3 regions of the Ureibacillus sp. FSL K6-3587 genome follow, and region 2 is predicted to be linked to each of the others. Evidence: riboswitches for the same ligand, from Rfam matches in the RefSeq annotation. Region 2 holds a riboswitch; each other region holds the start of a gene.

Region 1 (10,463 bases), 1.6 Mb from region 2:
ATCTTTGTTGGCCGTGTATTTCCGTAAATTCACGGCCATTAAGGCAATCCCCATTTCATTTTCCACCTTCGATTTTCCTCGGACGGAAAATCGAGTGAAACGCAAATTAGCCTTCAAGAATCCAAAAACTGGTTCTACGTCCATTTTACGTTGACGGAAAATAGAACCTGCTTTTTCTTCTGAAAGCTTCGCTCTTACATATTCTTTTTGTCGTTCCCATTTTTCATTCACCATGACCTTTCGGTGATTGCCTTCCTTTGCTTTTGTGCATGATGAACGAAATGGACATCCTGAACAGTTTTCACATTCATAGATTTTCAATTCTCGTTTAAAACCGGTCTTATCGGTACGTACAGAACGATAACGGAAGGTTACTCGCTGCTGATTCGGACAAATGTAGGTATCACTTTCTTCGTCGTACATCCAATTGTCTGGATGAAATGGGTTTTGTTTATATTTCTTCTTTTGTTCTTTCTCATACATGGTATATGGAATAAGTGCCTCACATTTTCGATTCGAAAGGATGTCCTCATAGTTCTGTTCACTACCATAACCAGCATCTGCGACAATATATTTTGGCAATGGAAAATAATGCTTCTCAATCTCATTCAAGAACGGAATCAATGTACGTGTATCGGTAGGATTTGGAAAAATGCCATAAGCCAGTGCGTATTGACCTTCTGTTGCGATTTGTACGTTGTATCCAGCCTTCAATTGACCGTTTTTCATATAGTCGTCTTTCATTCGCATGAACGTCGCATCTAAGTCTGTTTTGGAATAACTATTCCGTTCACCCAAGATTTCGAAGTCTTTTTGATACTTTTGTTTACGTAAAATCAAGTCAATCAACTGTTTGTACACTCGCTTCGGATATTTCCGTTCGCTTCTTAATGCTTTTCGTTCTGTGGCATCGGGCGATGCTTCTATCTTTTGGTCATATTCCGTAATCACTTCATCGACTTGTTGCACCATTTGAGCGAGTTCTTCTACGGACAATTCCCCATCACTTTCCCGCTCCATTTCAGGGATGATTTCCTTCTCTAACAGTTCGTTGTAGAGCTGATTGGATTTTTCAATTAAGCTTTTGTTGTATTTTTCAATGGATTTTTTCCACACAAAAGTAAATCGGTTGGCATTCGCTTCAATCTTTGTACCGTCAATGAAAATTGCTTCTTGATCAATTAATTTTTCTTCCACCAGTTGGCAACGGAATTGGACAAAACATTGACGAATTAATTCTTTTACTTCCGGATGCACACGAAAACGATTGATCGTCCGATAACTTGGTTCATAGCCTTGTGCCAACCACATCATCCGAATACTGTCCTTTAAAAGGGCTTCAATTTTCCGACCTGAAAAGACTGATTGGGAATAAGCACACAAAATAATTTTTAGCATCATGCGTGGATGATAAGCAGGACAACCTGTATTTCGAAGAAACGGCTGAAAGGCTTCATCGGGGATACTTTCAACTAAATGGTGAATGTGGAAGGCAATATCATTTTCTTGTAATTTTATTTCTAAATCTAGAGGCAAAACTAATTGATTCATGTTATAATATTTGAACATAAGGACACTTCCTTTGATAAAATTTTTTGGGGTAGATACTTAAATTTTATCAGAAGATGTCCTTAATTTTTATTAAAAAAATAGTAATAGCCCATGAAATTTCATTCCAACATTTCATGGGCTGTTTCCATTTTAGAGGAGGGTTTTGTCCCAGCCTCTTTTTTTATTGGTCTTGTAGGATTAGATGGGAAGATTTTGGCTACCATTGGTTTTGAAAACAAATTTTTTGGGTAAGTCGCAAATAAATAAGCTTTGGAGATTCATTCAAACAAGGAAGGTAATGAGAGCGATGAAGGGAATTAAAATGTTTGTCATATTCGTCGGGTTTGTGTTCATATTATCCGCTTGTTCGCCCAAACAACCTCCGAAAGCCGTGGAAACCTCTTCGGGCAATAATCTGGAAGTCATTGCGAGCAATCTTCAAATACCATGGTCCATTGACAAGTCAGGAAACACTTTTTATTTATCGGAGCGGGTCGGAAATGTGGTGAAAATTGAAAATGGGCGGGTGGAAAGGCAGTCCGTCAATTTGGAAAAGCCCCTTTCCACAGCATCAGAAGCCGGTTTGTTAGGATTTGTCTTAGCCCCCGATTTCCAAGAGTCCAACAAGGCATTTGCATACTACACTTATACGGATTCCAAGGGGCAAATTAATCGCATCGTCCGGTTGAGGCTGGAAAATGATTCATGGGTTGAGGAAGAAGTGTTGCTCGATCACATACCGAGCGGGCCGGTTCATCATGGCGGAAGGCTGAAAATTGGCCCGGATGGCAAGCTTTATGCGACAGCCGGAGACGCATTGCAGTCATCCATCGCACAGGATGTAAATGCCCTTGGAGGGAAAATCTTAAGGCTCAATTTGGATGGTTCCATTCCTTCAGATAATCCTGTTCCGAACTCTTATGTTTACAGTTTCGGCCACCGCAACCCCCAAGGGCTCGCTTGGGCACCGGATGGAACCCTTTATGCAAGTGAACATGGAAATAGTGCCAATGATGAAATCAACCGGATTGAGCCGGGGAAAAATTACGGCTGGCCGGTCATCGAAGGGAAAGAGGAAAAGGAAGGCATGGTTTCTCCATTGTTTACATCCGGTTCCAATAAAACATGGGCGCCTTCGGGGATGGTCTATACAGATGGGAAGTTGTATGTTGCGGCATTACGGGGGGAAGCGGTGTTGGAGTTTGATTTAAACGCAGGAACAACAAAAGAAGTGATCAGCGGTTTGGGGCGGATTCGGGATGTATTCATTGAAGGGGATAATTTATACTTTGTAACCAATAATACGGATGGCCGGGGAAAACCGGGGGAAAATGATGACAAACTTTATCGAATGGCTTTATCAGAATTAAAGCCATAATGAAAAAAGGCTGTTGAAAAAGCGCGCCGCTTTCTAAACAGCCTTCCATTTTGCCGTCCGTCTTAAGATCTTTGATTCTCCATGATTTGTTGCATGTATTGATTGGACTCTTCCAAAGTCGTCATTGTATTCATCATTGAACATGCCGCGTCCAGGATAGGGAAAGCAAGGGCTGCACCGGAACCTTCTCCTAGCCGCATGTTCATGTTTAACATCGGCTCCAATCCCAATAATTCGCTGGCGATTTTTGCCCCAGGTTCTTCTGACATGTGGGATGGAATAATGTAATCCTTCACTTTTGGTTCCAATTGATAAGCGATTAATGCGGAAACAGTGGAAATAAAGCCGTCGATCACTACCGGAATGCGGTTGGCTGCGGCACTTAGCACGACACCGGCCATTCCGCCCAATTCCAATCCGCCCACTTTCGCCAAAACATCAATTGGATCATCAGGATTTGGTTGATTGATTTCTATTGCACGACGAATTACATCAATTTTATGTTGAATGCTATCGACACCCGCCCCCATTCCGGTTACTTCACCAGGGTCATAGCCAAAAAGAGCCGCTAAAACCGCACTGCTTGCTGTGGTATTGCAAATGCCCATTTCCCCGGTTGCTAAAACGTTGACCCCTTGTTTTACTTGATCATTGGCCACTTCGATGCCCACTTCAATGGCCCGGATGGCTTCTTCCCGTGACATAGCCGGTTCTTTGGCCATATTCGCAGTCCCGTATCGTACTTTTTTATTAATTACGCCAGAAGTTTCCGGCAAATCGGCATTGATGCCGACATCGACAGAAACCACTTTGGCTCCTGCCGCTCTTGCAATGGCGCACACACCGGTAAACCCTTTGGCGAAACCAATGGACTGCATCACCGTTACAATTTGAGGGTTATTGGATACATTTTCTTCATAGACACCGTGATCGGCGGCCAATGATATAACCGCTTTATTGGATACATCCAGCTCCAGTTTTTCCGTAATCCCGGCAAGTTGTACCGCGATTTGTTCCAATTTTCCTAAACTGCCTGGCGGTTTGCAAAGGGCATCCACTTTTTCCCTCGCCTGTTTCATGATTTCTTTGTTTACTGGTTGAATAGCTTGCAATGTTGATTGCAATAGTTCCATTTCAATTCCCCCATCAATTAATTTTTTCAATAATAAATAAAAGTCTGCAGTTTATTGGCATGCCAAATAAACTACAGACTTTACCATCGTACTGTATGTTTCAAGTAATCAGGCAGGTCTCCTGGCTCAGGTTCATCGCAACTATGGGCCTTCCCAGTTTCCCAGTGGCATATTCCATATTGCTCCCCCATACAGTGGTGGGTCCGCTAAAGATTCTCACTTTATTCCCTATTCTCCCATAAAGGGCACCTAATTACGTGGATATTCTTTTTCTAAATAATGTATGATGAAAATAAAGTTTCGTCAAGATGTTTTAAATCTTTTGCATGAAAAGTAAATTGAACGTTGGAATCGGTAGAAGCTGATTGGTTTGACGATCATCTATACAGTTGTATACAATTCGGGTGGTCATCTGTAAACATATGTATACATAGTTGCTGATACAAAGGTGGAGAAGGAGTTAGAACATGCATGCAGCGATAAAACTTTCAAAATATTTGAAGCCCTATAAGCATTTTGCGATATTGGCGCCAATCCTCATGATATTGGAAGTGGCAATGGATTTGATCCAGCCGACCATTATGCAAAAAATAATCGACGAAGGGATCGCGACAAAGGACCCAACACATATCATGGTGATGTTTGCTGCAATGATGGTATGTGCAATTATAGGATGGTTTGGAGGGGCGGGCTGCACGTATTTCAGTTCGAAAGCGGCCGTCAACTTTGCATCCGATATTCGGGCAGATTTATATGAAACCATCACCTATTTTTCTAACAGCAATAAGGACAAATTTACGTTGGGGAAACTGATTACGAACTTGACCAATGATGTGGAAATGCTGCAAAGGGCGTTAAACATGCTGTTGAAAATATTTGTCCGGGGCCCTTTCATGTTTGTCGGGGCTGTCGTGGTCGTCTTCTTTACGGCAAGAGATTTATTTTCCGTATTATTTTTTGTTGTCCCTGTCCTGATCGTCTGTTTATATGTGTTTATTAAATTATCGATTTCATTATTCCGGAAAGTCCAGGAAACGATCGATGTTGTGAATACCCGTGTACAGGAAAATTTATCAGGCATCCGTGTCATTAAAGCCTTTAACCGCATGCGCCATCAAGTGAAGCAATTTGCAGGTGTCAACGAAGAATTGGCGAAGCGCAATATGACCGCCGATCAAGTCATTGCCGCATTGACGCCGATCACGCAGTTTGTTGTCAATATCGGGATTGTTTTGGCGCTTATGCTCGGAGTAGTAAAGGTGGAAGCGGGCGCCATTGAAATCGGGGTCATTGTGGCCTTCATCAACTATTTGATGATGATCATGAACGGACTAATGAGCTCCAGCAACGTACTCATTCAAATCGCACGGGCCATTCCGAGCGCGGAACGTGTCGTTGTCGTGTTGGAGGAGCAGCGGGATATTATAAACGCGGAAAATCCGGTGAAAAAAGAAATCCGAGGAGATGTGCGATTTGAGAATGTAAGTTTCTCTTATAACAAACAGGTGGAACCGGTGTTAAAAAATATTACCTTTGAAGCGAAAGCGGGCAGCACGGTAGGAATCATCGGCATGACCGGCAGCGGGAAATCCACATTGATCAAATTGCTTGCCCGTCTAATGGATGTGGATGAAGGAACGATTTACATCGATGACATCCCGATCCGGCAATATGACATTGAAACATTGAGAGGCTCATTGGCTTTTGCACCTCAAAAAGCAACATTGTTTTCCACAACAATTGAAGAAAACTTGAAATACGGAAAAAGTGATGCAACAGAAGAGGAAATTCAAGAGGCACTGGTCGCATCGAATGCTTATGAGTTTGTGGAAAAACTGGATAAAAAAACACAACATGAATTGACCCAAGGGGCAACCAATTTATCAGGGGGTCAAAAACAACGGTTGGCCATGAGCCGTGCATTAATCCGGAAACCGAAAATTCTGGTTTTGGATGATACAACTTCAGCAGTGGATAGTATTACGGAAAAAGTGATCCGAAAAAATATGAAGGAAGCGCTTGAAGGAAGCACGAAGTTTATCGTTTCATCTAAGATTTCTTCGATTAAACATGCCGATCTCATCCTGGTTTTGGAAGATGGACGCATTGTGGCACAAGGAACCCACGAAGAATTATTGAAAACAAGTGAACATTATAGAGAAATTGTTGCAACTCAAGTTGAAAAGGGAGGTGTGCTCTATGAATAGATTGCAGGAATCCCTTTCCGGCAGAGGCCGTGGTCCGGGCAGGGGTCATGGGCCGGCTGCAAAGGCAAAAAATCAAAAGGCCACCCTCAAACGGATTTGGAGTTATTTAAAGAAACAAAGGATAAGCATTATCAGCGTCATTTTTCTTGTTGTGATTACATCCATATTAAATATTTTAGGACCTTTTATGATTGGATACATTATCGACCATTATATTTTGCCTCTCGATATAAAAGGGACTGTCCGAATGGGACTATTGCTTGCCGCCATTTTCATTTCATCTTCCCTTTTTACTTGGTTGCAAACCTTTATCATGATTCGGGCATCATTAAAAACCATTCAAAATTTGAGACTTGAGCTGTTTGAAAAATTGCAGTCATTGCCCATTCCGTTTTTCCACCAAAAACAGCAAGGCGATTTGATGAGCCGCATGACAAACGATATCGACAATTTGAATTTCGCCCTTTCCCAAAGCGTTATTCAAATTATATCGTCTATATTATCGCTTGTTGGAACAGCCATTGCGATGTTGTATTTAAATTGGATTCTGGCGATTGTGACTCTTCTTGTGATTCCATTAATTGTTTTCGCAACAAAGCAAATTATCAAACGGAGCAGCGTGAATTATCGGAATCGCCAACGGGATTTGGGAAATCTGAATGGATATATTGAAGAAACAATCTCCAATTCGGAAATTGTGACTCTTTTCGGGAAAGAACAACAGACGATTCAACAGTTCGGTCAAGCAAATGAAAAACTGCGCCATTCCGCGATGCGCTCAGAAATTGTATCCGGTTTGTTGGGTCCGACGAATAACTTTATCAATAACCTTGGGCAAGGATTAATCATTGGAGCAGGTGCGGTTTTGGCGGTGAACTCCCTTGTTTCGGTGGGGGTGATTGCCTCTTTCTTAACTTATGCAAGACAATTTTTCCGTCCAATCAATCAATTATCGAACTTATTGAACACCTTTCAATCGGCCATCGCCGGTGCAGAAAGGGTATTTGAAATATTGGATGAACCGGTTGAAGTGATGGATTCCCCACATGCCCTTCCCAAACGTCCATTGGAAGGAAATGTGGAATTCCGCAATGTCAGTTTTCATTATGTAAAAGATAAGCCGGTATTAAAAAATCTTTCTTTTAAAGTGAATGCCGGTGAAATCGTTGCCCTTGTCGGTCCGACGGGTTCAGGAAAAACAACGATTGTCCAGTTATTGAGCCGATTTTATGATGTGACAGGCGGGGAAATCTTGATTGATGGTGTGAATATAAAATCCTATTCCATGGAACATTTGCGGGATTCCATTGGCGTCGTGCTGCAAGATACCTACTTATTTTCCGGAACGGTGAGAGAAAATATCCGGTTCGGGAAACTGGATGCGACGGATGAAGAAGTGGAAAGGGCGGCAAAAATCGCATATGCCCATTCGTTTATTAAATATTTGCCGGAACAATATGAAACCATCATCGAATCGGGCGGCAAAAACTTGAGCCAGGGACAAAGACAACTCATTGCCATTGCCCGGGCCATTTTAAAAGACCCCGACATTTTAATTTTGGATGAAGCGACTTCCAGCATCGACACAATGACCGAAGTGCATATCCAGAAAGGATTAAATAATTTGATGAAAGGCCGTACCAGCTTTGTCATTGCCCATCGTTTAAAAACCATCGAAAGTGCCGACCGCATATTGGTCATTAAAGATGGGGAAATTGTTGAGCAAGGAAACCATGAATCCTTAATGAAATTGAATGGATTTTATGCCCAATTGCAAAAACAATCCCTTCAAGGAGAATACCTTTAAAAATGGCTGCCCCCTATATATCTGTGGGGCGGCTTTTTTCAATGAAGGAAGAAATACTTGCTGCAACTTGTTCGGGTTCATTTGCAACCGTTTTTTTATATTAACGATGAGAAACGTGCCATCGTTGAATCTAGAAAGATTTACATTAAAAGATATCAATATTCTTTACTCATACAAGCCCTCCTTCCAGCGTATAGTAGTGCAAAAGGTTGCAAAAGGCGGTGTAGTAGATTTGAAACGATGGATTGCACTAATTGTCATTTTGCTCTGCTGTTTGTTGGTGGTGATGTATGAGACAAGCGCGTCAGATAATCGATTTTTCCTTCCGGAGCCACTTGGAGGGGTGAGAATCGTGATCGATGCAGGCCATGGAGGAATTGATGGAGGCGCATCGGCGGAAAATGTAATTGAAAAAGATGTTACACTGGCAATTGCAAAAAAAGTGGAAAGAAAATTAAAACGTTTGGGTGCGGAAGTGGTCATGACAAGAACAACGGATGGAGACGTGCTTTCGGAACATGCACCTAGCGAAGAATTTGCCACTTTACGGGAGAGGAAAAAACAAGATATCTTTTTACGGGAACAGATTGTAAAAGAAAACGATCCTGATATTTTCATCACCATCCATGCAAATGCAATCCCGGAAGAAAAATGGAGAGGCGCACAAGTGTTTTACCATAAAGAAGGTCACCCAAACAGCGAACTGCTTGCGAAAGCCATCCAATCTTCCATTAAGGAAAAGCTGCAAAATACCGATCGGGAAGCTTTAGCCATCAAACAAATTTACTTATTGAAAAAAGCGGAAGTTCCAGCTGTTCTTGTGGAAACGGGATTTTTGAGCAATCCGGAAGAAAGAGCCTTATTATCAGATGGAAAATATCAAGAAAAAATGGCGGATGCAATTGTGGACGGAATTGAAAACTATGTAAATTTGGAGATTGAATAAGCGGTGTAAATATAGCTATTAATAGTCAATCGGTGTGTTATACTTATACTATCATCGGAAGCATATATAGGGGAGTGTTTAACGTGATTAATGAACAACAAGTCCGCGAAATTGTAGGACAACTGGAAGACCCGTTTTTACATAGAACGCTGAAAGAAACAAACGGTATCGTCAATGTATCAATAAAAGAAGAAAAAAATCATGTAAGCGTTAAAGTGGCGATTGCCAAAACAAATACGCCGGAACAATTGCAATTGCAGATGAAAATCGTTGAGAAGTTAAAGGAAGCCGGCGCTTCCACAGTTGGAATTCGATTTGAAGAACTGCCAGCTGAAGTCATTGAAAGTTTCCGCGGAAAAGCGACAGAAGAAGAGACGCATGATATTTTATCGCCTTTATCCACAGTAAAAGTGATTGCCATTGCATCAGGGAAAGGCGGCGTCGGAAAATCTACCGTATCCGTCAATTTGGCGGTTGCTTTAGCACGTTTAGGAAAAAAAGTGGGCTTGGTCGATGCGGATATTTATGGATTCAGTGTTCCTGATATGATGGGAATCGAAGAAATGCCAACTGTAAAAAATGATCGGATTTATCCTGTGGAACGTAAAGGGGTTAAGGTCATTTCCATGGGATTCTTTGTGGAAAACAACGCACCGATCATTTGGCGCGGGCCAATGCTGGGAAAAGTGTTGGATCAATTCTTACGCGATGTTGAATGGGGAGATATCGACTATCTTCTATTGGATTTGCCGCCGGGAACTGGTGACGTAGCGCTGGATGTTCACCAAGCATTGCCAGCTTCAAGAGAAATCATTGTCACAACTCCACATCCAACAGCGGCATTTGTCGCAGCACGTGCTGGAGCAATGGCGGTTCAAACGAATCATGAAGTGCTTGGCGTTATTGAAAACATGTCTTGGTATGAGTCAAAATCCGGCGAGCGGGAATATGTCTTTGGCAAAGGCGGAGGACAAAAACTTGCGGAAGAATTGCGCACGGATTTATTGGGACAAATCCCGTTAGGACAACCTGATTGGAATGACGAAGATTTTGCACCTTCCATTTACGAACCAGACCATCCAACGGGCAAAATTTATATGGATATTGCTCAAAAAGTGATTGATAAATTGGAACAATAAAAGATAAGAGCGAATTGTGAAAACGCTGAGTTTTCCAATTCGCTCTTTTTAAACATCGTTTTATCAACTGTATTAGCTGCCTCCACCATCTTGTCCTTGCCCTTCTTGTCCACCACTTTCTTCTTTTCCTTTTTCTTTAGAACCACCGGATTCACCGCTCTTTTTAATCAACTCTTGCCATTTTGTTTGCAGTAATGGACTTTCAATTGTTTCCATTACCACTTTTTCAATCTCTTTCCTCAATTCCGCGCTTTTTAGGATAGATTCCAATTCTTTCTTCATCTCAGGCTGTCCAAAGAAAG
Region 2 (10,463 bases):
GAGTGAAATTATTCATCGTACAAAAACACGTCCTGTACGAGTTGGTAATTTAACAATCGGCGGGAACAATGAAGTCATTGTTCAAAGTATGTGTACAACAAAAACCCACGATGTGGAAGCGACTGTCGCTGAAATATTGAGATTGGAAGAAGCAGGTTGTCAAATCGTGCGGGTTGCTGTTCCGGATGAACGGGCGGCAGCAGCCATTCCTGAAATAAAAAAACGAATCCATATCCCGTTAGTGGCGGATATTCATTTCAACTATAAACTTGCATTAATGGCAATCGAAAACGGCATTGATAAAGTGCGCATCAATCCTGGAAATATCGGGCGCCGTGAAAAAGTGGAAGCCGTTGTCAAAGCGGCGAAAGAACGGGGCGTTCCAATCCGGATTGGCGTCAACGCAGGCTCCCTTGAAAGACATATCCTTGAAAAATATGGTTATCCAACAGCGGATGGAATGGTCGAATCTGCTTTGCATCATATAAAAATACTTGAAGATTTGGATTTCCATGACATCATCGTATCCATGAAAGCTTCCGATGTGAATCTTGCCATCGAAGCCTACGAAAAAGCGGCGCGCACCTTTGATTATCCATTGCATCTTGGCATTACGGAATCCGGAACACTCTTTTCCGGCACAATCAAATCCGCTGCCGGTTTAGGTGCCCTTCTTTCAAGAGGCATCGGAAATACAATCCGTATTTCCCTCTCCGCTGACCCGGTGGAAGAAGTGAAAGTGGCAAGGGAATTATTGAAATCCTTTGGTCTTGCATCCAACATGGCAACATTGGTTTCCTGCCCTACTTGCGGACGAATCGAAATCGATCTCATTTCCATCGCCAATGAAATCGAAGAATACATTTCCAAATTAAATGTACCGTTGAAAGTGGCTGTGCTTGGCTGCGCGGTAAACGGACCTGGAGAAGCGAGAGAAGCGGACATCGGAATCGCCGGGGCCCGCGGTGAAGGCCTGCTCTTTATGAAAGGCAAAACCGTACGGAAAGTCCCTGAGGAAACGATGGTGGAAGAATTGAAAAAAGAGATCGACAAATTGGCGGCAGAAAAATTGGCTGAACGGGAACAGCAGCAAATCTGAATTTAAGGGGGGTCTATCATGAAGCAGGAAAAGCCCCGTTTCGGTATTGATATCGATGGGACAGTGACTACTCCTGATACGCTGATTCCGCATATCAATAAACAATACAAAACAAATATCGTGCTTGACGATGTGGTTGAGTACGACTTTTTAAGCGCTTTCCCCCACCCCGTTGACCGGAACGAGTTTGCGCGATGGTTCAAAGAAAATGAACCGTATCTCTACTCTGTAAGCAAAATTGTCAACGATGCCCAACGAATTTTAAACCATTGGCATAAACAATATGAGTTATATTATATTTCCGCGCGGGACCAGCACTTGTATGACGTAACAAAACGTTGGTTTGAAGAGCATCAGGTGCCTTATGATCACATTGAATTGATCGGCAGCCACAATAAATTGGAGGCTGCAAAAAAATACCGCATTGAAGTATTTTTTGAAGATAAGCACGATAATGCGGTGGAACTTGCGGAAGAACTGAAAATTCCCGTGCTGTTATTTGACACCCCTTATAATCGCAAAGCCGTTCCTTCCAATGTCATAAGGGTGCAAAATTGGAAAGAAGCGAACCAATGGATTCAGCGCCATTTTTGATGGCATCGCTAGACTTGTCCATCTTGCCGGACCAGCCTAGCGTTTTTTTATATATCCAAAATCCCCCTCACCCAACGGTCCACAAACGATTCAAAAGTAATCCCATAGCGGTTATAAATATCATGATAGACAAAATAAATTCCCAGTTTTTCCAGCAACTCATCATTGATTTTCATGAAAACTTCCCTTCTATTAGAGTTGATTTCATTGAATTTTAACGGAAATTTCATATTCCTCTAATCCAACGATGAATTTTTTCGCTATTATGATAATGAACGGTAGTTCCATCACTGGGGGGTTGGTAATGCGGAGAATGCATTGTTTTTTTGCACTCATATTTTTTATTTTTCTACTAGCTGGATGCAGCGATATTAAAGAGGCGGTTTCCGGCATACATACTCAGGCGGAAAAAGCGAAAAGCGGTTTAACGGTTGATGCTTACTCATTGCGCGAATTTGAAATTGAATATAATGATGAAACCTTTACTGTAGAAGAATTGTTTAAAACTATTCTACGTGATGTCCAATGGGAATATGAAAAAAATCAAAATCAGCATCAATTGCTGATCAAGGGCACTTGGAAAGAGCCTCTTTTCGACTATTTGCAATTATCGGATGAAGTAAAAGAAGAACTTGCAACTACGGGAAAAATTTTGATTACATTAACATTTGAAGAGGATCAGCTGGTTCCCGGCGAAACAACGGTGACAATGAAATTAAAAGAAGATACATTGGTGGATGAAAAAGGAGAAGATATTTTACATTACTTTTATGATATTTATTTGGGCGAAAAAATGTGAATGGAGCCAATGCTGTGCACCCATCAAAAAGAGGCTGGGACATAACTAATAAAGTGAACGAGCTGCAAAAAGAATTTTTGTAAAAAATTGATTGGAGTGACGGGGCGAGTGCTCCTGTCGCGCACGCTTAGTCGCAAAGCAAAAGCTTTCCTGCGACGAGCCCTCTCGAGACCCCGCAGGAGCGAAGGATTGAGCTCCGAGGAGGCTCGAGCCGGGCCCGCGGAAAGCGTCCCCGGAACGGAAATCAATTTTCTTCAATTATCAAAAAAACACCATTTTCTCCCGGGAGAAAATGGTGTTTTTTATCTTTTGTCCCAGCCTCTTTTAATTATATTTGTTCAAGAATAAAATGAATAAAATCATTCATGTTTTCGGGTGAAACCCCATGGCCCACAGGATATGTTTTATAGACCACCTTTGCCCCATATTCCTCAAAAAACGCTTTGCTTTTTTCACTCCAAACGATTGGGTAGTCATAATCATATTCCCCGTGGGAAATGAAAATTTTCGTCTCCGTCATATTCTGTTTATAATATTGATCTTTGACAAAGTCCGGCAAATATCCGGACAATGCAGCACATGCTTTAATCCGGTTCCCCATTGCCACACATAAAGTTTGTGCGATCACAGCACCTTGATTAAAACCTGCCACAAAAATTTTCTCCGGATCCAATTGATATTCGTCGATCGCTTGCAAAATAAAATCTTTGGTGACGGCCACCACTTTATCGAAAATTTCCTGTACCGGCTTTCCTTCTTCCTCAAACGTATAAAAGGCGTAACCGGGATCATGGGTGATCGGACCTCTTAAACTGAAAACATGGCAAACCTCCTGAATGCCCCCGATAATTTGCAGCAAATCCTCCTCATCGCTGCCCAATCCATGGAACAAAAAGATCGCTGGACTTTGTTTACTTTCCACTTTAGGTTCGATATGTTTAAAAGTAAATACTGATTGCATTTTATTTCCTCCCGACTTATATCCTACTATACAACTATATTTTCTTTATTTTATGAAAACATATTATTTTTGCATTAATTTTGTTGATAACCCTTTTTAAGTTTTACTAGAAATCAATGATAATATTTCAAAAAATGTCGATAAAATGTATCTTTTTTATTATTTTTAAAAAATTTGTCTATTATTTGAAAATTAATTTGGTAAACTAAGATTAGAAGTATTTTATCAATTATCCTTCAACCACTTTCGGGGAAAATTTTACCGATTTTCATAGTAAAGGGGTGTCAATGTTGTATAGGGAAATTACAGTAGATCGCAGCTTATTATATATCGAGCAATATCATATCGACAATTTTAATAACCTGGCAAAAAAGTATAATCAATGCAATCATCTTGTAAAAGAGGGAGCACTTAATATCATAGATGCATGGATTATCGCCTTTAATATTTGGCTTTTATTACTTCCCGATAAATATAACATCATTCACTCAGCCGAAAAAACCCTATACTACTCCTCGAATTTCGTCATACTAAATGCACTTCAAGAAAATGTTCATTTTAATCAATTAAAAGCTCGAAAAAATCGCCCCGAATTATTATATTATATCATTTCTCTTTTACTGGCTACAGGTTTAAATAAATGGATTTTGCAAGTGATGACAAAATACGATTTAACCCATATGATTGAACGGAATAAACGACGGATCTACTTTGATGCGCATTTAGGGTCGGAGGAAGATCTCCAAGCCTTTTTGGAGGATCAATCAAAATTCGTGAAAGCGGCTGTAAAAGAGTTAAATTCCACAAATTCCTTTGATAAAATGATAAAACGTGCCATTGATGAAGCCTACAAAATTTTTAATGAATATCGGAATAAATCAAAAGAGCCATCCACTTCCTGAAGATGGCTCTTTTATTTGGTTATTATTATATTAATTGTTTTCCAATGTGGAAGCGACTTCCGCAATCACCACAATATTGTCGATTGTAGGACTCTCTTCGCTTCCGCCTGCAGGACGTTTATGCGCTTCTTTGAATGAATCGCTCTCTCTCCATGCCTGGAAGTCTTCCAGTGTATCCCAATACATGACTACACTCATTTCATCATAATCTTCAAATTGGGTGCTCACCAATACTTCCACTTTCTTGAAACCTTTGAATGTCAATAATGGGCCAGGTTGTGTAAATCGTGGAGCCATTTTTTTCGCAAATCCTTTTTTAACTTTGATGCGATTTGTCACTGTATACATAAAAAACAAACCCCTTTTTCTATTGAGAATAACTATCATTTACATTATTAACATAGTTTAATGGAATACGCAATCCGTCCCTTTTATTCATTTGCCAAAAAATCAAAACGGAATGTATCATCCGTGATCGGTTCCACTTTTGCCAATGCATACGTGGAACCTTTTTGGGAAAAGAAATCGTATGTGGATCCTTCATTTCGGATTCCGTTCATTACAATGGGGTTGATTTCCTCCTCCGGAAACATGGTATCCAAGCCCAAATTCATCAACGCTTTATTGCCGTTATAGCGAATGTACGCCTTCACTTCATCCTCCAGGCCGGTTCCCCTGTATATTTCATCTGTGTATTGCAATTCATTGTCGTACAATTCCAGCAGTAATTCATAACCCCATTGTTTTAATGATTCTTGCTGTTCTTTCGTAAATTGGTTGAATAGATTTTGGGCAAAGATTCCGACAGCCACTCCATGAATCGATTCATCTCTCAATATGAGGGATATCACCTCTGCGCTGTTTCGCAAAATCCCTTGTCCGCCCAGATAGAGCGGATAGAAAAATCCGGAATAGAACAGGAAGGATTCGAGCATGACAGAGGCAAACATGGCTTTCCATAAACTCACCGGATCATGTTCTTGAATGGCTTGATAAATTTCCGCAATTTTTTGCGCTTTATACTGCAAATGTCCATTTTCTTTCACCCATTGAAAAATTTCTTCGATTTCGTCTTTGTTGCAAAGGGTTGTAAATATATAGGAAAAAGGCCTCAAATCCGTCAAATTGACCCCCACTCCTCCGCCAAGTCTTGAGAGTTCCAGACAATATCCAATGTTTTCGGCAATGCTGTTCATCGAATCATCCATCGACAATTTGAAACAGCTAACCAATTCACCCCGCGCTTTTTTCCCGCTGTTCAGGGCAGTTGGCGTCGCCGGTTGAAAAGCTTCCATGATGGCACGGATCGCCTTTTCCGCCATTTGTTCATTTCCATCCGCCAGATAAAGGGCAATAATGCTCATACGATCTTCATAAGTTTCTAAAATTTCCTTTCCATCCCGGCTTTTCATTGCGTAGCTGTCATAAAATTTTTTAGCGCTCATAAACGTTTGGAAACGGAACCGGTAGGCATAGGCGATTTCAAATATTTGCCGGATAAAGTCCATGGAATACTTTTTCAAGAAAGCTTCCTCATAATAACCTTCTTCTATTAAATAACGAACCTTTTCTTCTATGCCCGAAAACTGGCGCATGCGGGGATGAATATACTCGAAGAAAAATTGACGGGTGGCCTGCCGATCTTTCTCCAAGTCGATGCGGCCCGTTTGCCGATAGTGATTCAACACTTCATTATTGAGCATTAAATATGTTTTCATCTGAAAATCCCCCCTTGTATCGTTCTTTTATAAAACTCCATAATGGCGTGATAATTTTTTTGAAATCCCCTTAATTCAATCTTTTCAACAATCGGGATGCCATAAGTTTCACTGATCACATCTGCAGAACGGCAAAAATAAGAATGACCAAAATTGGAATTCCCGCTTGCCACCACTCCTTTGCAAAGGTGGGCATTATTTTTTAAAAACCCTTCTACAATTGGTGGCACTTCCCCAATTCCATCGGTATAAGTGCACAACAAAAAGGGTTCGTCCAATATCAGCCCTTCTTGAATTTCAATGTTCGGCAATCCTAATTGATGAACGATAAACCGCACATTTCCGGTTCTTGAGGCATAAGCGATCATACCTTCATCATGCCGATGATTTTTTTAGCTTCTTCCATGTCATCCATCAGCTCACCGTCAATTTCCATAACCGGGACAGTAAAGAATCCGGCTTTCAATAATCTTTCTTTCGCTTCTTCATTGGAATCAACGTTTATTTCCTCATATTGTCTTTCGAAACCCAGTTTCTTTAACTCAAATTTCATCAACATGCACTTTGGACAAACTTTTTTGGAATATAACTTCATATCCTTTCTCCTTTCCATCAATTCAATGACAAAAAAATAAGCCATACCCTTTTTCGGGTAAGGCTTTGAAATGGAAACAATCAGGCGCTAAGAAATGGACCTTTTGCTTCCATTTCTTAGCCCCCGAAGAAATGAGCAATTTCCGTTTATCAGGCAGGTCTCCTGGCTCATGCATCATCCTACAAGTTCCCTTCCCATGCCATTGGCACAGTGGATTTGAACTTTTCGTCAGCAATTACAGTTGCGGGGACAGCATCAGATTTTCACTGATTTCCCTTTTAATCTACTATATATAGTAGAACCTGATAAACAAATATACTATATATTGTGTTGTCGTGTAACATTGTAACATGCAGATTTGTTAAATACAAGTGGAATTGGAAAAACTTAATGTTTAAGCATGATTTCCAATCGTCTTAATGCTTTTTCCTGCTGAATGTACAACTTTTGGGCCTCTTCCAAAGAAATGAGTTGAAAGCGTATTTTCGAAAAGGGTTGAAGTTGGGCGAGTTTCGGCAAATCAACGGAAACCACTTGAGCCAATTTAGGATAACCGCCCGTCGTCTGACAATCCGCCATTAAGATAATGGGCTGCCCGCTTGGAGGCACTTGGACGGTTCCAAAGGTGACTGCCTCTGATAATAATTGGATAGGTTCTTTCGTAATTAGTGGACTATCCCCCATTAAACGGTAACCCATGCGATCCGCATCTTTCGAAATCGTAAAGATGCAATTGATGAAGGCATTCCTGCTTTTTTCCGCAAATCGATCATATTCCGTCCCTTTTACCACCCGAATTTCCGCATCCCGACTCTTAATCAACCAATCTCCCGGAAGAATCCCCCACTTCCCTTTTTGCACTGGCTTCGATTCCGGAATTGGAAGTTCGTCTCCTTTTTGCAAAGGGCGGCCTTTAAATCCTCCTATCCCGGCACGGATATAAGTGCTGTAACTATTTAATACTTTCTTGACTTGAATTCCACCTTTGATGTGCAAATAGCCCCTTGCTCCATCTTTGCAGGAGCCCAGCTTTAAAATGCTGCCCTTTTCGGCAAAAACCGGCTTCCACATCCGGCATGGTTTCTCATTCAAGAGCGGATGAAAATTGGCCCCTGTCAAACAAAACACCGCATCACAATTAAATTTCACCGTCGGACCGATTAAAGTGAATTCCAGTGCCGCAGAAGGCGCTTGCTGTAACAGCATTTCCCCCATGCGATAAGAGAGGGTATCCATTGCCCCTCCAACAATGACGCCATACTGCTGAAAACCCCTTCTTCCTGAATCTTGGATCGTCGTTAAAAGACCCGGTTTCAGTATTGTCATCGTCATGACCTTTCACCTTCTAATTCCATAAACTCTTTTTCAGTAATGGGGACAAAACGGATCCGGTCTCCTGCCCGCAATAACGTTGGCGGGTTTTGATCCGGAAGAAACAATTTTAATGGGGTGCGGCCAATGATTTGCCACCCTCCAGGTGTTTCAAGGGGGTAAATCCCTGTTTGCTTTCCGGCAATCCCTACAGAACCGGCCGGGATTTTCAATCGGGGTGTTTCTTTGCGGGGAGTTGCGATTCTTTCATCCATCCCGCCCAAAAAAGGAAATCCGGGTGCAAAGCCCAACATGTAGACAAGATAATCGTTTTTTGTATGTATCTCAATGACTTCTTTTTCAGACAAATGGTGAATTCGGGCAATTTCCGTTAAATCCGGGCCATAGATTCCTCCGTAACAGACAGGGATTTCAACCAATCTGTTTTTTTCCTTTGGCAAATCAATCTCTTTTTGTAACAGCCTTTGAAGCCGGGAGACCACTTTTTCGTACGGGGAGCGCCCTTCAATATCCCATTGATCCACTGCCATTACATCATAATAAACACAAACATTCGTATAACTTGGTACAACCTCTATCAGACCATCGAAGGGCTCCTTTTCAAGAAGGGAAAGAAATTTTTTTATTGATAAATGGATCTCTTCTGAAATGGCATTTCCGAAATAGACCAATACAGCACTTTCCCCCAGTGGTTTAAATTGTACGGCCATGTTTGCTACTTTCCTCCAATTTGTATCAATATTAAAGGAATTATATCAAAAGCACATTTTTTATGATATATTTTTCCATAAATCCATTGAGTATCTGGAATAATAAATTGGAGGTTATTGATGTGAACCGGGTCGATTTGAATTGTGATATCGGAGAGGATTTTGGAAGATACACGCTCGCCAACCAAAAAGAAATTTTACAATATGTTTCTTCAGCGAATATCGCCTGCGGTTTTCATGCGGGGGATCCATCCGTCATGAGGGAAACGGTGAAAGTGGCTCTGGATCATGGAGTGAAAATCGGGGCCCATCCGGGATTGCCGGATTTATTGGGATTCGGAAGAAGGGAAATGGCCATCACTTATCAAGAAGCTTATGATATGGTGGTCTATCAAATTGGCGCATTACAGGCTTTTTTAACGATTGAAGGAGAAAAAATGCAGCATGTGAAGCCCCACGGCGCCCTTTATAATATGGCGGCAAAAGATCCTGAAATTGCGGAGGCCATCGCAAAAGCGGTATATGACGTTTCTCCCGATTTGATCTTATTCGGCCTTGCATCGAGCGAATTAACAAAAGCGGGTGAAAAAATCGGACTTCGGACTGCCCACGAAGTATTTGCTGACCGTACTTATCAAAAGGATGGCACGTTAACATCCCGAAAACAGCCCGATGCAATGATTACCGACCAAAATGAAGCCGTTCAACAAGTGATCAGAATGGTGAAAGAAGGAAAAGTAAAATCCCGCCAAGGCGTGGATGTGCTTTTACGGGCGGATACCGTTTGTATTCATGGTGATGGTGAACATGCCGTGGATTTTGCAAGATTTATCAAAGGGGAATTGCTGAAAAATGGAATTGAAGTGAAGGCTTTCATATAAAATTACACTTTGGATTCAATGAAACTTAAACAATATGAAAGGCTGCCCAATCATGATTTCCACTGGGCAGCCTTCCTTTTAACGGGCAACTTTTGTTAATACTCTTTCCACCGATGCCCGGTCGAATCGCTGTTTTTTAGTGACATCCAGTTGGACAATTTCGCCATTGTGTACTGTAATTGATAAGTTGCCGTAATCTATATTATTTAATTGTTTAATGATTTGTTTTAACACGTCTTCTTTTAATTTAGCCATACCACCACTTCTTTCTTTTTATTCTTATTGAAATACTAAGGATAAGGTCGAAAAAAATGAATCAGTTCCCAAAACGTGTAAAACTTCTTCCTGCTTAGATTATATGCCGGGAAAAGGAATGTTATCATCTGTAAGCATAGGGATCAATAATAACTTTGCCACTGTGTCAATGCACTTTTCAGGTGGCAACCCATGATCAAATCCGCCAGTTGCTCTTCCCTGCCAATTGGCCAATTATAATAACACCATGGCTAAATCTTCTTCATCTAAAGTGAATTATTACCTTATTTTTTTCTAATTAATGAACTTTCTTCCCCATTCACATTTTTCGGAGTATTTTTGGAAACCGTCACACGGCGGACGATGCGGCGTTCATCGTAATCGGCGACTGCATAATGCTGGGATGCCAGGTTATCCCAAATGACAAGATCCCCTTTTTGCCAATTCCAGCGAACTGTGTTTTCCGGGCGAGTCACATAGCTTTGCAAGATTTCATAAAGCGCCGCTGATTGTGACGTTGAATAACCTTCAAATTGGCGGACGAAATGACCAAGCAACAAATGTTTCTTGCCGTTTTCAGGATGCAAGATTACCACCGGATGGCGTGTTTCATATTC
Region 3 (10,463 bases), 1.7 Mb from region 2:
TACGTCTGGTCACATCGCATTTGCGGATGATGATTTTGGGGAGCATCATGAGCATTACGAATGGGGTTATGGCAAAAAAGAACATATAGACGACCGCTATGAAGATGCAGGAGAAATGATTGGCTGGGGGACGGTTATCACATTTGCAGTGGCTGGGTTAATATTTCCGATGAGAAGATTAACCAAACCGATGATTACGACATTTCCGTCAATTAAGCAAATCTATATATCGTTGACGAAATTTTTGGGTAAATACCACATACTGATTGGAATCGTCACGGTCCTTTTAAGTATCTGTCACGGCATTCTCATGTACCTTCATGAAGGAAGATTGGAAGATGAAGGGGTTAGTGGACTAGTATCAGCTATTGTGTTGGGAATAGCCGGTTTGATTGGGTTAATGTTATTTAACAATAAAAAGGTTAAGAGCTTACGAACAACACATATGACGTTAATCGCTGTTACAATGGTTATTGCTCTTTTCCATATTTTCATTTCCTAATACGAATTTTGTTGGGATCTGATTAATACGGGGACAACTGCTATGGATAAATTCCATTTATTACAATAAATTCATGTTCAGCTATTTGCACCAAATTTGCGCCGGTAGGATTGACCGAACTGCCTGAAAAGGGCGTACTTTTATACATTGTTTGTGACAAGATTAATGATAAGTCATAACCAAAAAGCCTTGATATAGCCAAATGCTTGCTGTATCAAGGCTTTTTCTTTGTCATTTTAGAATATAAGATTTGGTATGGAAAGGAATTTCTTTCACATCGTTGAGCTTGTTAACGTAAAGCGCCATGGCATGGGCAACATTGGAAAGAAGGCCTATAAACTGAAATAATAAATCGCTGACGGGTTTTTCTTTATGGACATGATGGAGGGCGCGGTAAACAATCTTTGCATCATTTCTTACCCGGTGCAAATGCATGGCTGCCTGACACCCTTGTGGGATGACGAAATGTTTCATTGCTTCGCCCACTTGCCCGCTATAATAGTCGTACCGCGAGCTTAACCATTCAACATCTTCTTTCGTGATGGCCAGATTGCCCCGTACAGAACCATTGGCGTGATACGTTAATTGTTGCAGATGAATGAGATCATCTTTTATGATTTGCTCAGGCTCTTTGGTTAAATAGGGAATCACCATGCCAATGCTGACGGTTAATGCATCCGAAAGCACTTCATAATCCACTTTGCAGCTTTTCTCCCTCATATAGGTATAACAAATATAACGCAAATCTTTTTTCATTGAATATCACTCTCCTAATAAATAATCAGATTATGTTAATACATCAAAAGGAATCATCTGCTTCTTCTTCATTAAAGGTTCTTGATAAATGATGGATTTCACCTGAAATGTTTTGGCAATATTTTCGGTATTTAACGCGTCAGAAGGGGCATTATAAGCCACAAACTTTCCATCTTTTAAAAAAATACATTGGTCACAAATGCGGGTAGCTAAATTGATATCATGAATGGCTGCTATGACCGTTTTTCCTTCCTGTACGAGAGAATGAAGAATGTCCGTTACAATGACTTGATAGTAAATATCTAAGTCAGAAGTCGGTTCATCTAATAGTAAAATATCTGTTTCTTGAGCAATGGCTTTTGCTAAATAGACAAGCTGCCGTTCTCCTCCAGATAAAGAAGGGACAAATCGATGTTTCAAATGGCTGATGCCGACTTGCTCCAACGCTTTTTTGACGGCCAGCTGATCGGTTTTCATCCAGCGGGAAAACCGTTTTTTGTGTGGATAACGCCCCATTTCGACCACTTGTTGCACAGTAAAATTCGTCTCTAATGTGGTCGTTTGGGGCATATAGGTGATGCGTTTGGCGATTTCCATAGGTTTCAGCTGTCGAAGGGACCGATTAAAAATTTTAATGTCTCCGCTATCAATCCGATTAATGCCGGCCAAACATTTTAATAAGGTAGATTTTCCCGTTCCATTCGGTCCAATGAGGGCAATAAACTTCCCTTTTTCAACAGTGAAGGAAAGGTTATTAAAAATGGTTCGGGCATTCCGATGAAAGGTTAAAGATTGAATTTCAAGAGCCGCTTCATTCATAAAAGTCCCTCCATTTTTTTCTGGCGCAATATTAAGAAAATAAAATATGGAGCACCTAAGAATGCAGTAATGATCCCAATTTGAATTTCAGCTGGGCGAATAACGAGGCGCGCGATTAAGTCAGCCAATGTTAAAAATAATGCACCACCTATCAGACTGGTTGGTATCAAATAACGATGGGTTGGCCCAATCAACAAGCGAATCATATGAGGAACAATTAAGCCGACAAATCCGATGGCGCCAGTCAAAGAGACGCAAACCCCTGTTAATAAAGAAGCGCTAATTAATAAAATGGTGCGTGTCCGTTGCACATGGATGCCCAAGTTTTTCGCTTCCTCTTCCCCAAGCAATAAAATATCCAACTGCTTGCGGTAGCTGAATATGAGAATATTGCAAAGGATAAAAGGGAGGATTAACAGCTTTACATCATCCCAATCCCGTCCATTTAAATTGCCCATAAGCCAGTATAGAATTTGCTGCAATTGGCCGTAGCTCGCGTATGTAATAATAAGAGAACTGCAAGCGGAAATGAACGAACTGATGGCGACCCCTGTTAAAAGAAGAGTTAACATGGATGTTTTGCCGTTTGATGTAGAAATGATATAGACAAGAAGCAAAGTGAGGAGAGCCCCTAAAAAACCAAAGACAGGAACAAAAAAGGTACTGATATGGGATAATCCAAAATAAATAGCAATGACTCCTCCTAAAGAGCCTCCTGATGAGATGCCAATGATGCCCGGTTCTGCCATCGGATTGCGGAATAAGCTTTGCATGACCACCCCACACACAGCTAAACTGGCACCAACAATGCTTGCTACAATGACACGTGGCAAGCGAATATAAAGCAAAATCTGTTCAAAGGTAGAGTCCGTTTCAAAATAGAAAAAAGGAAGTTTAGCCAAAAAAACTTGAACGGTTTCAAAAAGGGGAATCGTCACGCCACCGAAACTCGTGGCGATGACGATACTGAATAGAAATAATATAAAACTGGCGATAAAAAAGACGGGCATTTTCAGTTGCTTCATCTTTTGTTACTCCTTAGATAAAATCGCAGCCATTTCTTCTGCTCCTTCGATTACATAGTGGGAGGCAGTGGTTACATTGGCGCTGTCTAGCACATAAATCTTATTGTTTTTAATAGCTGGCACGTCTTTTAGTGCAGGGTCTTTTTTCCATTCTGTTACGAAAGCCGGCTCCCCATTGTTTGTAGTAGACCCCCAGGCAGTTGTAAAAATCACATCTGGTTTTAATTGAACCAATACCTCTTTTGAAATTTCCGGGTAGTCAGGGTAGGATTCGCCTACAATCCCTGCTTCCGATACAACATTAATTCCGCCGGCTAATTTAATCATTTCACCGATTGTGGTATTGTCTGTCACACTGGAGGAGTATTCCGTGTAATAAAGAACGCGGGGTTTATTTTCTTTTTTGTCCGCTTTTTCTTTTAATGCATCGATTCGTTTTTGAATATCCGCGATTAAGTTATTCGCTTTTTCTTGTTCTCCGACAATTTTCCCCAGCGTTTCAACGGTTTTTAAAATACCTTCAAAGGAAGTGTCATCGATGACTTGGAATGTTGTAATTCCGGCATTTTCTAATTGATTCAATACATCTGGATTAACGTAAGAAGGAATAATCACCAAATCTGGCTTTAATGCTAAAATTTGCTCGGCTGTTACGGTTTCAAATTTCGTTTCAATTGAATCGGTTTTGCCTGCAACATTGGAAATCGCTGGATCACTAGAAATCGCTGTGACGCCTACAAGATTTTCAGAAGGTACTAAATCCACCAGCAATTCATCGACAGCTAAAGCAGTCGAAACAATACGTTTCGGTTTTTCCGAAATGGTAATTTCCTTACCACGGCCATCTGTCACCGTCAGCGGATAAGCCGATTGTTTAGCTTGTTCGGATGGTTGATTTGTCGAATTTTCATCATCATTGTTGGCAGTATCGGTATTACAAGCTGTTAAAAATAATAAAAGCAATATGGGTAGTAGCAATTTGGTGAATTGATTCATCACAAATCTCCTTTTCTATAAAATTTTTTATATGTTTAGTGTGGCCACACATTAAACCAAAATAAAAAGCCTGTATCCCAAGTGGGAATACAGGCGTGAAAGCGTTAAAAAGCACAAAAAAGCATGACTTGCTTGCACCCGTTCTTTTCCCACCCGAAAAGACGTTTGCAAAGTGTTTAAGCAGGCTTCCTGACTCGGACTTCCTCTTACTCCTAACCCTTCCCGAATGTAACATTCAGTGGTTATTGTTAGTTTCATCCATCCTCACAGTAGCGGGGGCTGTACTAGATTTTCACTAGTTTTCCTTTTACCTCTTCCAAGAAGAGCACTTAAACACCCTCGATATGAAATTAACTATAATCTAGCATAAATCATTTAATAAATGCAATAGTATAACAAAACTTTACATGATTGCACCACATCGGATATACTAATCAGCAGTTTTTCTTTTTGGGAGGGAAGATATCTATGGCAAAAGACTGGCGTTATATTAGTTATCCGTTTATGCGGGAGAAAAGTTGCTTGGTAGATTATGAAATTATGACAGACAGCTTAACGACAAAAATAGGAGATTGCATAAGTGTAAGCAAAAATGAACATAAGTTTGAAGAAATCACTCAAATTTTAAGAAAAATCCAACCGCTAGCTTATCATGCAAATGGATCTGTAAGAGGGCGTTTAGCGATTACAGAAGAAAATTTAATGTGGCTGGAATCTGTATATGATGATTTTGTCGAACGAGCAGGCGAGACAAATAAGCAATTCGTTTTGCCACAAGGTTCTGAGTTGGCGACGCGATTGCATATTTGTCGAAGTGAAGCGAAAAAGAGCTATCGTGCTTTACACAAAGTAAGCGAAGAGAGAGAAGTGCCGGAAATTTTATTTCAGTTTTTAGGACTTTTAGCGAATGTATTTTTTGTACTGGCAATCGAAGCGAATAAATTAACTAAAACCGAAGAAATCCCTTTTATCAGCAAATCTTATGGAAAAACTAAATAAATAGTTTATAGATAGCCCAAATTTATATATATATGGCAAGTTAGTTAAGAGAATACTAGATGAAAACGATTTGTAAATATTTTAGATTTACTTTTTAAGATTGTAAGCATGAATTTTATATGATAACATACACTATATATTGTGTAGTTTAAAATTTAATAACACAAAATGTTGAGTATAAAGTTATGGTGGTAATTTTTAATACCTTAATAGGGAATCCAGTGAGAATCTGGAGCTGCCCCCGCAACTGTAAGTGTGGACGAATTAGCAAACCACTGTATCGATTTACTGAAAGGTGACGATACGGGAAGGGCTATAGTAGGAGGATACACGAGCCAGGAGACCTGCCATACTTTGTAGTTTCTATTCTTCGGGGTGTGAGAAGGAGAAACGATAGGAAAAGATATATTTTACATATGTTTTATTTCTGTCGTATTCTTCCTTTTTCCGTCTATTCCCCGAGAATGACGGATTTTTTATTTTTAGGGAGGAATTAAGGTGACAAGAAATCAAAGTATTGAACAGGAAACACTTTCTGAATTCATCGATCGTATTTTTAATGATTTCAAGTTGGCATCAGACCAATACAAAGAGAAGATTCGAAAAGCAGGAGTAACCAATCCATTCGATGAGAGAGATGCAGATCTTTTAATTAAGTATGCTCTTGAAAATATTGATGAAGCAAATACAGAATGGACCTATATTGCAGCAAGAATTTTTTTACAAAATCTTTATTATAAAGCAGCAAGAAACAGAGGATATGAATTTAATCATAATCGTACTTATGGATCGTTTTATGATTTGATTCGGATATTGACCGAAAAAGGAATCTATTCCGAAAAGTTATTAATGAAATATACAAAACAAGACATTGAGTATTTTGAATCATTTATTGAACCTAAACATGATTTGTTATTTACATATCCAGCTATTCTATCTTTGGCAACCCGTTATTTAGCAACGGATTATGAGAAAAATGTTTATGAATTGCCACAAGAACGCTGGATGATTATTGCGATGTACCTTATGCAAGACGAAGAAAAATCCATGAGAAATGAGTATGTAAAAGAAGCGTATTGGGCTTTAAGCAATCTGTATATGACTGTTGCGACCCCAACACTTGCAAATTCCGGAAAAACACATGGGCAGTTATCTAGCTGCTTTATTGATACTGTAAATGATAGCTTACAAGGAATCTATGATAGTAATAGCGATGTTGCCCAGCTTTCTAAAAATGGAGGCGGTATCGGTGTTTATATGGGGAAAATTCGTGCAAGAGGTAGTTCCATCAAAGGATACAAGGGCATGTCAAGTGGTGTTATACCATGGATTAAGCAATTAAATAATACAGCAGTCAGTGTTGATCAGCTTGGTACAAGAAAAGGCGCTATTAGTGTGTATTTAGATGTATGGCATCGTGATATAGAAGATTTCCTTGATTTGAAACTCAATAATGGTGATGAACGGTTGCGTGCGTATGACATATATACAGGAGTATGTATACCCGATTATTTTATGGAACAGGTAGAAAAACGGGGAGATTGGTATTTATTTGATCCATATGAAGTGAAACAAGTGATGGGTTACTCGCTAGAAGACTTCTATGATGAAAAGAAGGGCGATGGACAGTGGCGTAAAAAGTATCAAGAATGTATTCAAGCCAATCTTTCTTCCAAAAAAAGAATTCCAGCAATAGATATTATGAAGCGAATCATGAGATCCCAATTAGAAACTGGCGCACCGTTTATGTTTTATCGTGATGAAGTCAACCGCCAAAATGCCAATTCCCATCAAGGTATGATCTACTGTTCAAATTTATGTACGGAAATTGCGCAAAATCAATCTCCAACAGAATTTATTGAAGAATATATCGAAAACGAAAATATAATTGTAAAAAAATATAAAGCTGGTGATTTTGTTGTTTGCAATTTGAGTTCTATCAATTTAGGCCGTGCTGTACCTGATAATGTTTTAGAACGTTTGATTAAAATTCAAGTTCGCATGTTAGATAATGTAATTGATATTAATACGCTGCCAATTAAACAACCAGAAATCACGAATAAAAAATACCGGGCCATTGGACTTGGAACATTTGGTTGGCATCATCTATTAGCTTTGAAGAATATTGAATGGGAATCAGAAGAAGCAGTACAATATGCAGATGAACTTTATGAAAAAATAGCTTATTACACGATTCGAAGCAGTATGGAGTTAAGCAAAGAAAAGGGCAGTTATCCATTATTTGAAGGAAGTAAATGGAGTTCTGGTGAGTATTTTATTTATAAAGGTTATACAGACGAACGATGGATGCAACTTCAAAAAGATGTTAAAAAATATGGAATTCGAAATGGATATTTAATGGCCATTGCACCTAATGCGACAACTTCGATTATTGCAGGTTCCACCGCTAGTATTGATCCTATCTTTAAACCTTTTTATATTGAGGAGAAAAAGGATTACCGAATTCCGACAACTGCACCTGATTTAAATCATAAAACGTATAATATTTATCGCCGTTCAGCTTATATTGTGGACCAAAGATGGTCAATCAAACAAAATGCTGCTCGTCAAAAACATATTGATCAAAGCATTTCATTTAATATTTATGTTCCAAACACGATAAAGGCATCAGTGCTGCTAGATCTGCATTTTCAAGCATGGAAATCAGGTTTAAAAACAACCTATTATGTTCGCTCTACATCGAATGAAGTAGAAGAATGTGTGTGGTGTCAAAGTTGAAGGCTTTAATAGCTTATTTATCTTATAGTGGAAATACAAAAGAAGTTGCAGAAATTATTGAGGAAGTATTAAAAGAAAAGAAATTTCAAGTGGATATGCATCGAATCGGAGTCAATTTGCCAATCAATCTTAAAATGTACGATTTAATATTTATTGGTACTTTTACATGGGCAAAGGGTGCATTACCTATTGAAGTTAAGGATTTTGTATGGGAAATAGGCTATAAACCAAAAAATATTGCAGTATTTGGTACTGGTGATACTCAGTTTGGGGGCGATGAATTATTTTGCTTGGCGGCTGTGAAATTAGCAAGATTCTACAATAGTCGTTGGGAACCTTTAAAAATTGAACAATCTCCTAGAGGAAGTCAAGAAAAAATCGTAAAAAAATGGATAGAAGGGATTGTTAAAGATGTCACCAAACTTGCTTGAAAAGGTAAAAACATTAGATCCAATGAATCCAAATCGAGCAACTGCACTGTTTGGAGGAAAATCGAGTGGTATTTTAAATTGGAATAATATTAAGTATCCGCATTGGTATAAAACATATAAACGCTTGTTAAGTAATTTCTGGAAGTCTGATGAAGTGAATATGTCGAATGATGTGAAGGAATTTCCAATGTTATCAACGGAGGAACAAGATACGTTTTTAAAAGTAATTAGCCTTTTAGCGACATTAGATTCATCGCAAACAAGGACCATTCTACTCACATCCTTATATGCCACAGATCCATCAGTACAATCTATTTTAGCTGTCATTGCACAACAAGAAGCAGTGCATAATGAAAGCTATTCTTATATATTATCTTCCGTAGTATCGTTAGATAAACAAAATGAAGCTTTTGAAATTGGTAGAAGTGATCCGATTTTACTTAAACGTAATCAAAATATAATGGAGATATATAATCAATTTGTCGAGAAGCCATCTTTAGAAAATATATTAAAAACATTAGTATATTCCACAATACTTGAAGGATTATTCTTCTATTCAGGTTTTGCTTTCTTCTATAATTTAGCGCGCCAAAACAAAATGGTTGGAACATCTACAATGATTAGTTACATTAACCGAGATGAATTAGAACACGGTCGTTTTATTTGTGAATTAGTTCGGGCAACATTGGGAGAAAATCCAGAGCTAAATACAAAACATTTTACTGATTGGGTTTATGAACAATTTAGAAATTCTGTAGAATTGGAAGTGGAATGGTCTCACTATGTGTTAAATGGTGTAGAAGGCATTGATTTAGATGAAATGGAAGGTTTTATTAAATATAGAGCGAATAAAATGTTACGAATGATAGGATTAAGTGAAATATACGCAATGCATATTAATAATCCAATGAAATGGATTCGTGCATATGTAGATAATTTTGATGAAACAAAAACGGATTTCTTTGAACAAAGAAATCGTCAATATACGAAGATTAGTGATTTGAATGGTTTTGATGAACTCTAAAAATTATTAATATTAAAAATCCAAATCTCTGAAGGGTGTACTAATATTTTTAGCAGCCCTTCTTTTTTTGTTGAGATAAGTTTGAGTATATATGCCTATCATTTTTTATACTAGTATGTTCAAAAATGTTAGAGTTGTTGAAATAAACTTTGGTGCTCTGATTTCTAGATTGAAATTTTATGTATAAATCCAATAGTAAATTTCCATAATTAAATCAGGATTTTAAAAATTGTTAAAAGGTAGGGATTATTTTTGGGAGAAAGTAAATATGCAGAATTAAATGAAGAACAACTCAAGGAAATAAAACGACTAGAGGAAAAATTAAATGTAACACTAATTGCATATGAAAATTCAATATTAGAAAGTCAAAACCAATTTGATAACACAGCGAATTAAATTGAATGGATATTGTTATTGACAAGTAGAAAATACACATATTTGGTGAAGGTCTCTAATTTAAAGAAAAAGGTTCGATTGAAAATGAAGAATATCCATAGGCCTTCACCTATCCCTTCACTTGAGATTTTCAGTATTCAGGAAGAACCATCCCCTATCAGCAAAGCATCCGTGAATTCTGCCTTCCTTGTCTCCATTATGGTTTTCTCTTTATACACGCCCACATAGCAGATATCCCCGTATGATTCAAAATCTATCGATATTAGTCAAAATGAAATTATAGAGAAAAGCATGCATGAAATCGAAATTTTAGATGACAGAGAATTTGATGATTTATATAATCAATTGGATGTTGCTCATCAAATGATTGTGGACGGAACTATTCGCGAATACGTGGACTGTGTCAGCAGCGCCTGCGAAAGCAAAATTCCATGCAATCAATGACCGATTATATGAGAATGCCTGGAAGTCGCAATTTTTATCCAGCTTGATGATGCCGATATGCAGTTTATCGGAAATTTTGGCTATGTAGCTGTGTGTATTGTTGGTGCTTACCTTGTTACAACTGATGCCATCACCATTGAAACGATTGTGGCGTTTATAATTTATATTCGTCTATTTACTCAGAAACCCAATTTGCTCAAGTGGGAACAAATTTACAATCAGCGCAAGCGGCCAGTGAGCGGGTATTTGAATTTTTGGAAGAAAAAGAATTGGATGCGGAACATCCGAAACTTGCAAAAGTGGAGCATGTTAAAAGGGAGATAGAATTTAAA

Evidence for each region. Region 2 has a riboswitch for cobalamin ahead of NSS77_RS15815 (glutaredoxin). Riboswitches for the same ligand answer to the same signal wherever they lie in the genome.
Region 1: it holds a riboswitch for cobalamin, as region 2 does, so the genes downstream of both, cobT (nicotinate-nucleotide--dimethylbenzimidazole phosphoribosyltransferase) here and NSS77_RS15815 (glutaredoxin) in region 2, are expected to answer to the same signal.
Region 3: it holds a riboswitch for cobalamin, as region 2 does, so the genes downstream of both, NSS77_RS06990 (ribonucleoside-diphosphate reductase subunit alpha) here and NSS77_RS15815 (glutaredoxin) in region 2, are expected to answer to the same signal.

The regions. Positions count from the first base shown of each region.
Region 1 covers NZ_CP151969.1:1,380,050-1,390,512, forward strand. The annotation lists gene NSS77_RS06795 (IS1182 family transposase) at 1-1,569, opposite strand, end outside; gene NSS77_RS06800 (sorbosone dehydrogenase family protein) at 1,859-2,929, shown strand; gene cobT (nicotinate-nucleotide--dimethylbenzimidazole phosphoribosyltransferase) at 2,992-4,062, opposite strand; cobalamin riboswitch at 4,156-4,330, opposite strand; gene NSS77_RS06810 (ABC transporter ATP-binding protein) at 4,530-6,269, shown strand; gene NSS77_RS06815 (ABC transporter ATP-binding protein) at 6,262-8,076, shown strand; gene cwlD (N-acetylmuramoyl-L-alanine amidase CwlD) at 8,309-9,022, shown strand; gene NSS77_RS06825 (P-loop NTPase) at 9,106-10,161, shown strand; gene gerD (spore germination lipoprotein GerD) at 10,234-10,463, opposite strand, start outside.
Region 2 covers NZ_CP151969.1:3,196,089-3,206,551, forward strand. The annotation lists gene ispG (flavodoxin-dependent (E)-4-hydroxy-3-methylbut-2-enyl-diphosphate synthase) at 1-1,099, shown strand, start outside; gene NSS77_RS15770 (hypothetical protein) at 1,118-1,693, shown strand; gene NSS77_RS15775 (hypothetical protein) at 1,741-1,869, opposite strand; gene NSS77_RS15780 (23S rRNA methyltransferase) at 1,998-2,492, shown strand; gene NSS77_RS15785 (dienelactone hydrolase family protein) at 2,821-3,453, opposite strand; gene NSS77_RS15790 (hypothetical protein) at 3,741-4,355, shown strand; gene NSS77_RS15795 (heme oxygenase) at 4,386-4,703, opposite strand; partial or broken gene NSS77_RS15800 (ribonucleotide-diphosphate reductase subunit beta) at 4,787-5,467, opposite strand; partial or broken gene NSS77_RS15805 (ribonucleotide reductase N-terminal alpha domain-containing protein) at 5,471-6,073, opposite strand; gene nrdI (class Ib ribonucleoside-diphosphate reductase assembly flavoprotein NrdI) at 6,070-6,441, opposite strand; gene NSS77_RS15815 (glutaredoxin) at 6,438-6,668, opposite strand; cobalamin riboswitch at 6,803-6,989, opposite strand; gene NSS77_RS15820 (biotin-dependent carboxyltransferase family protein) at 7,056-8,000, opposite strand; gene pxpB (5-oxoprolinase subunit PxpB) at 7,997-8,710, opposite strand; gene pxpA (5-oxoprolinase subunit PxpA) at 8,833-9,591, shown strand; gene NSS77_RS15835 (YezD family protein) at 9,670-9,846, opposite strand; gene NSS77_RS15840 (TauD/TfdA family dioxygenase) at 10,131-10,463, opposite strand, start outside.
Region 3 covers NZ_CP151969.1:1,418,607-1,429,069, forward strand. The annotation lists gene NSS77_RS06960 (hypothetical protein) at 1-502, shown strand, start outside; gene NSS77_RS06965 (hypothetical protein) at 734-1,258, opposite strand; gene NSS77_RS06970 (ABC transporter ATP-binding protein) at 1,289-2,077, opposite strand; gene NSS77_RS06975 (iron ABC transporter permease) at 2,074-3,102, opposite strand; gene NSS77_RS06980 (ABC transporter substrate-binding protein) at 3,109-4,098, opposite strand; cobalamin riboswitch at 4,260-4,446, opposite strand; gene NSS77_RS06985 (hypothetical protein) at 4,567-5,097, shown strand; cobalamin riboswitch at 5,267-5,464, shown strand; gene NSS77_RS06990 (ribonucleoside-diphosphate reductase subunit alpha) at 5,596-7,836, shown strand; gene NSS77_RS06995 (flavodoxin) at 7,815-8,267, shown strand; gene NSS77_RS07000 (ribonucleotide-diphosphate reductase subunit beta) at 8,248-9,291, shown strand; gene NSS77_RS07005 (hypothetical protein) at 9,544-9,687, shown strand; gene NSS77_RS07010 (hypothetical protein) at 9,979-10,131, shown strand; partial or broken gene NSS77_RS07015 (ABC transporter ATP-binding protein) at 10,103-10,463, shown strand, end outside.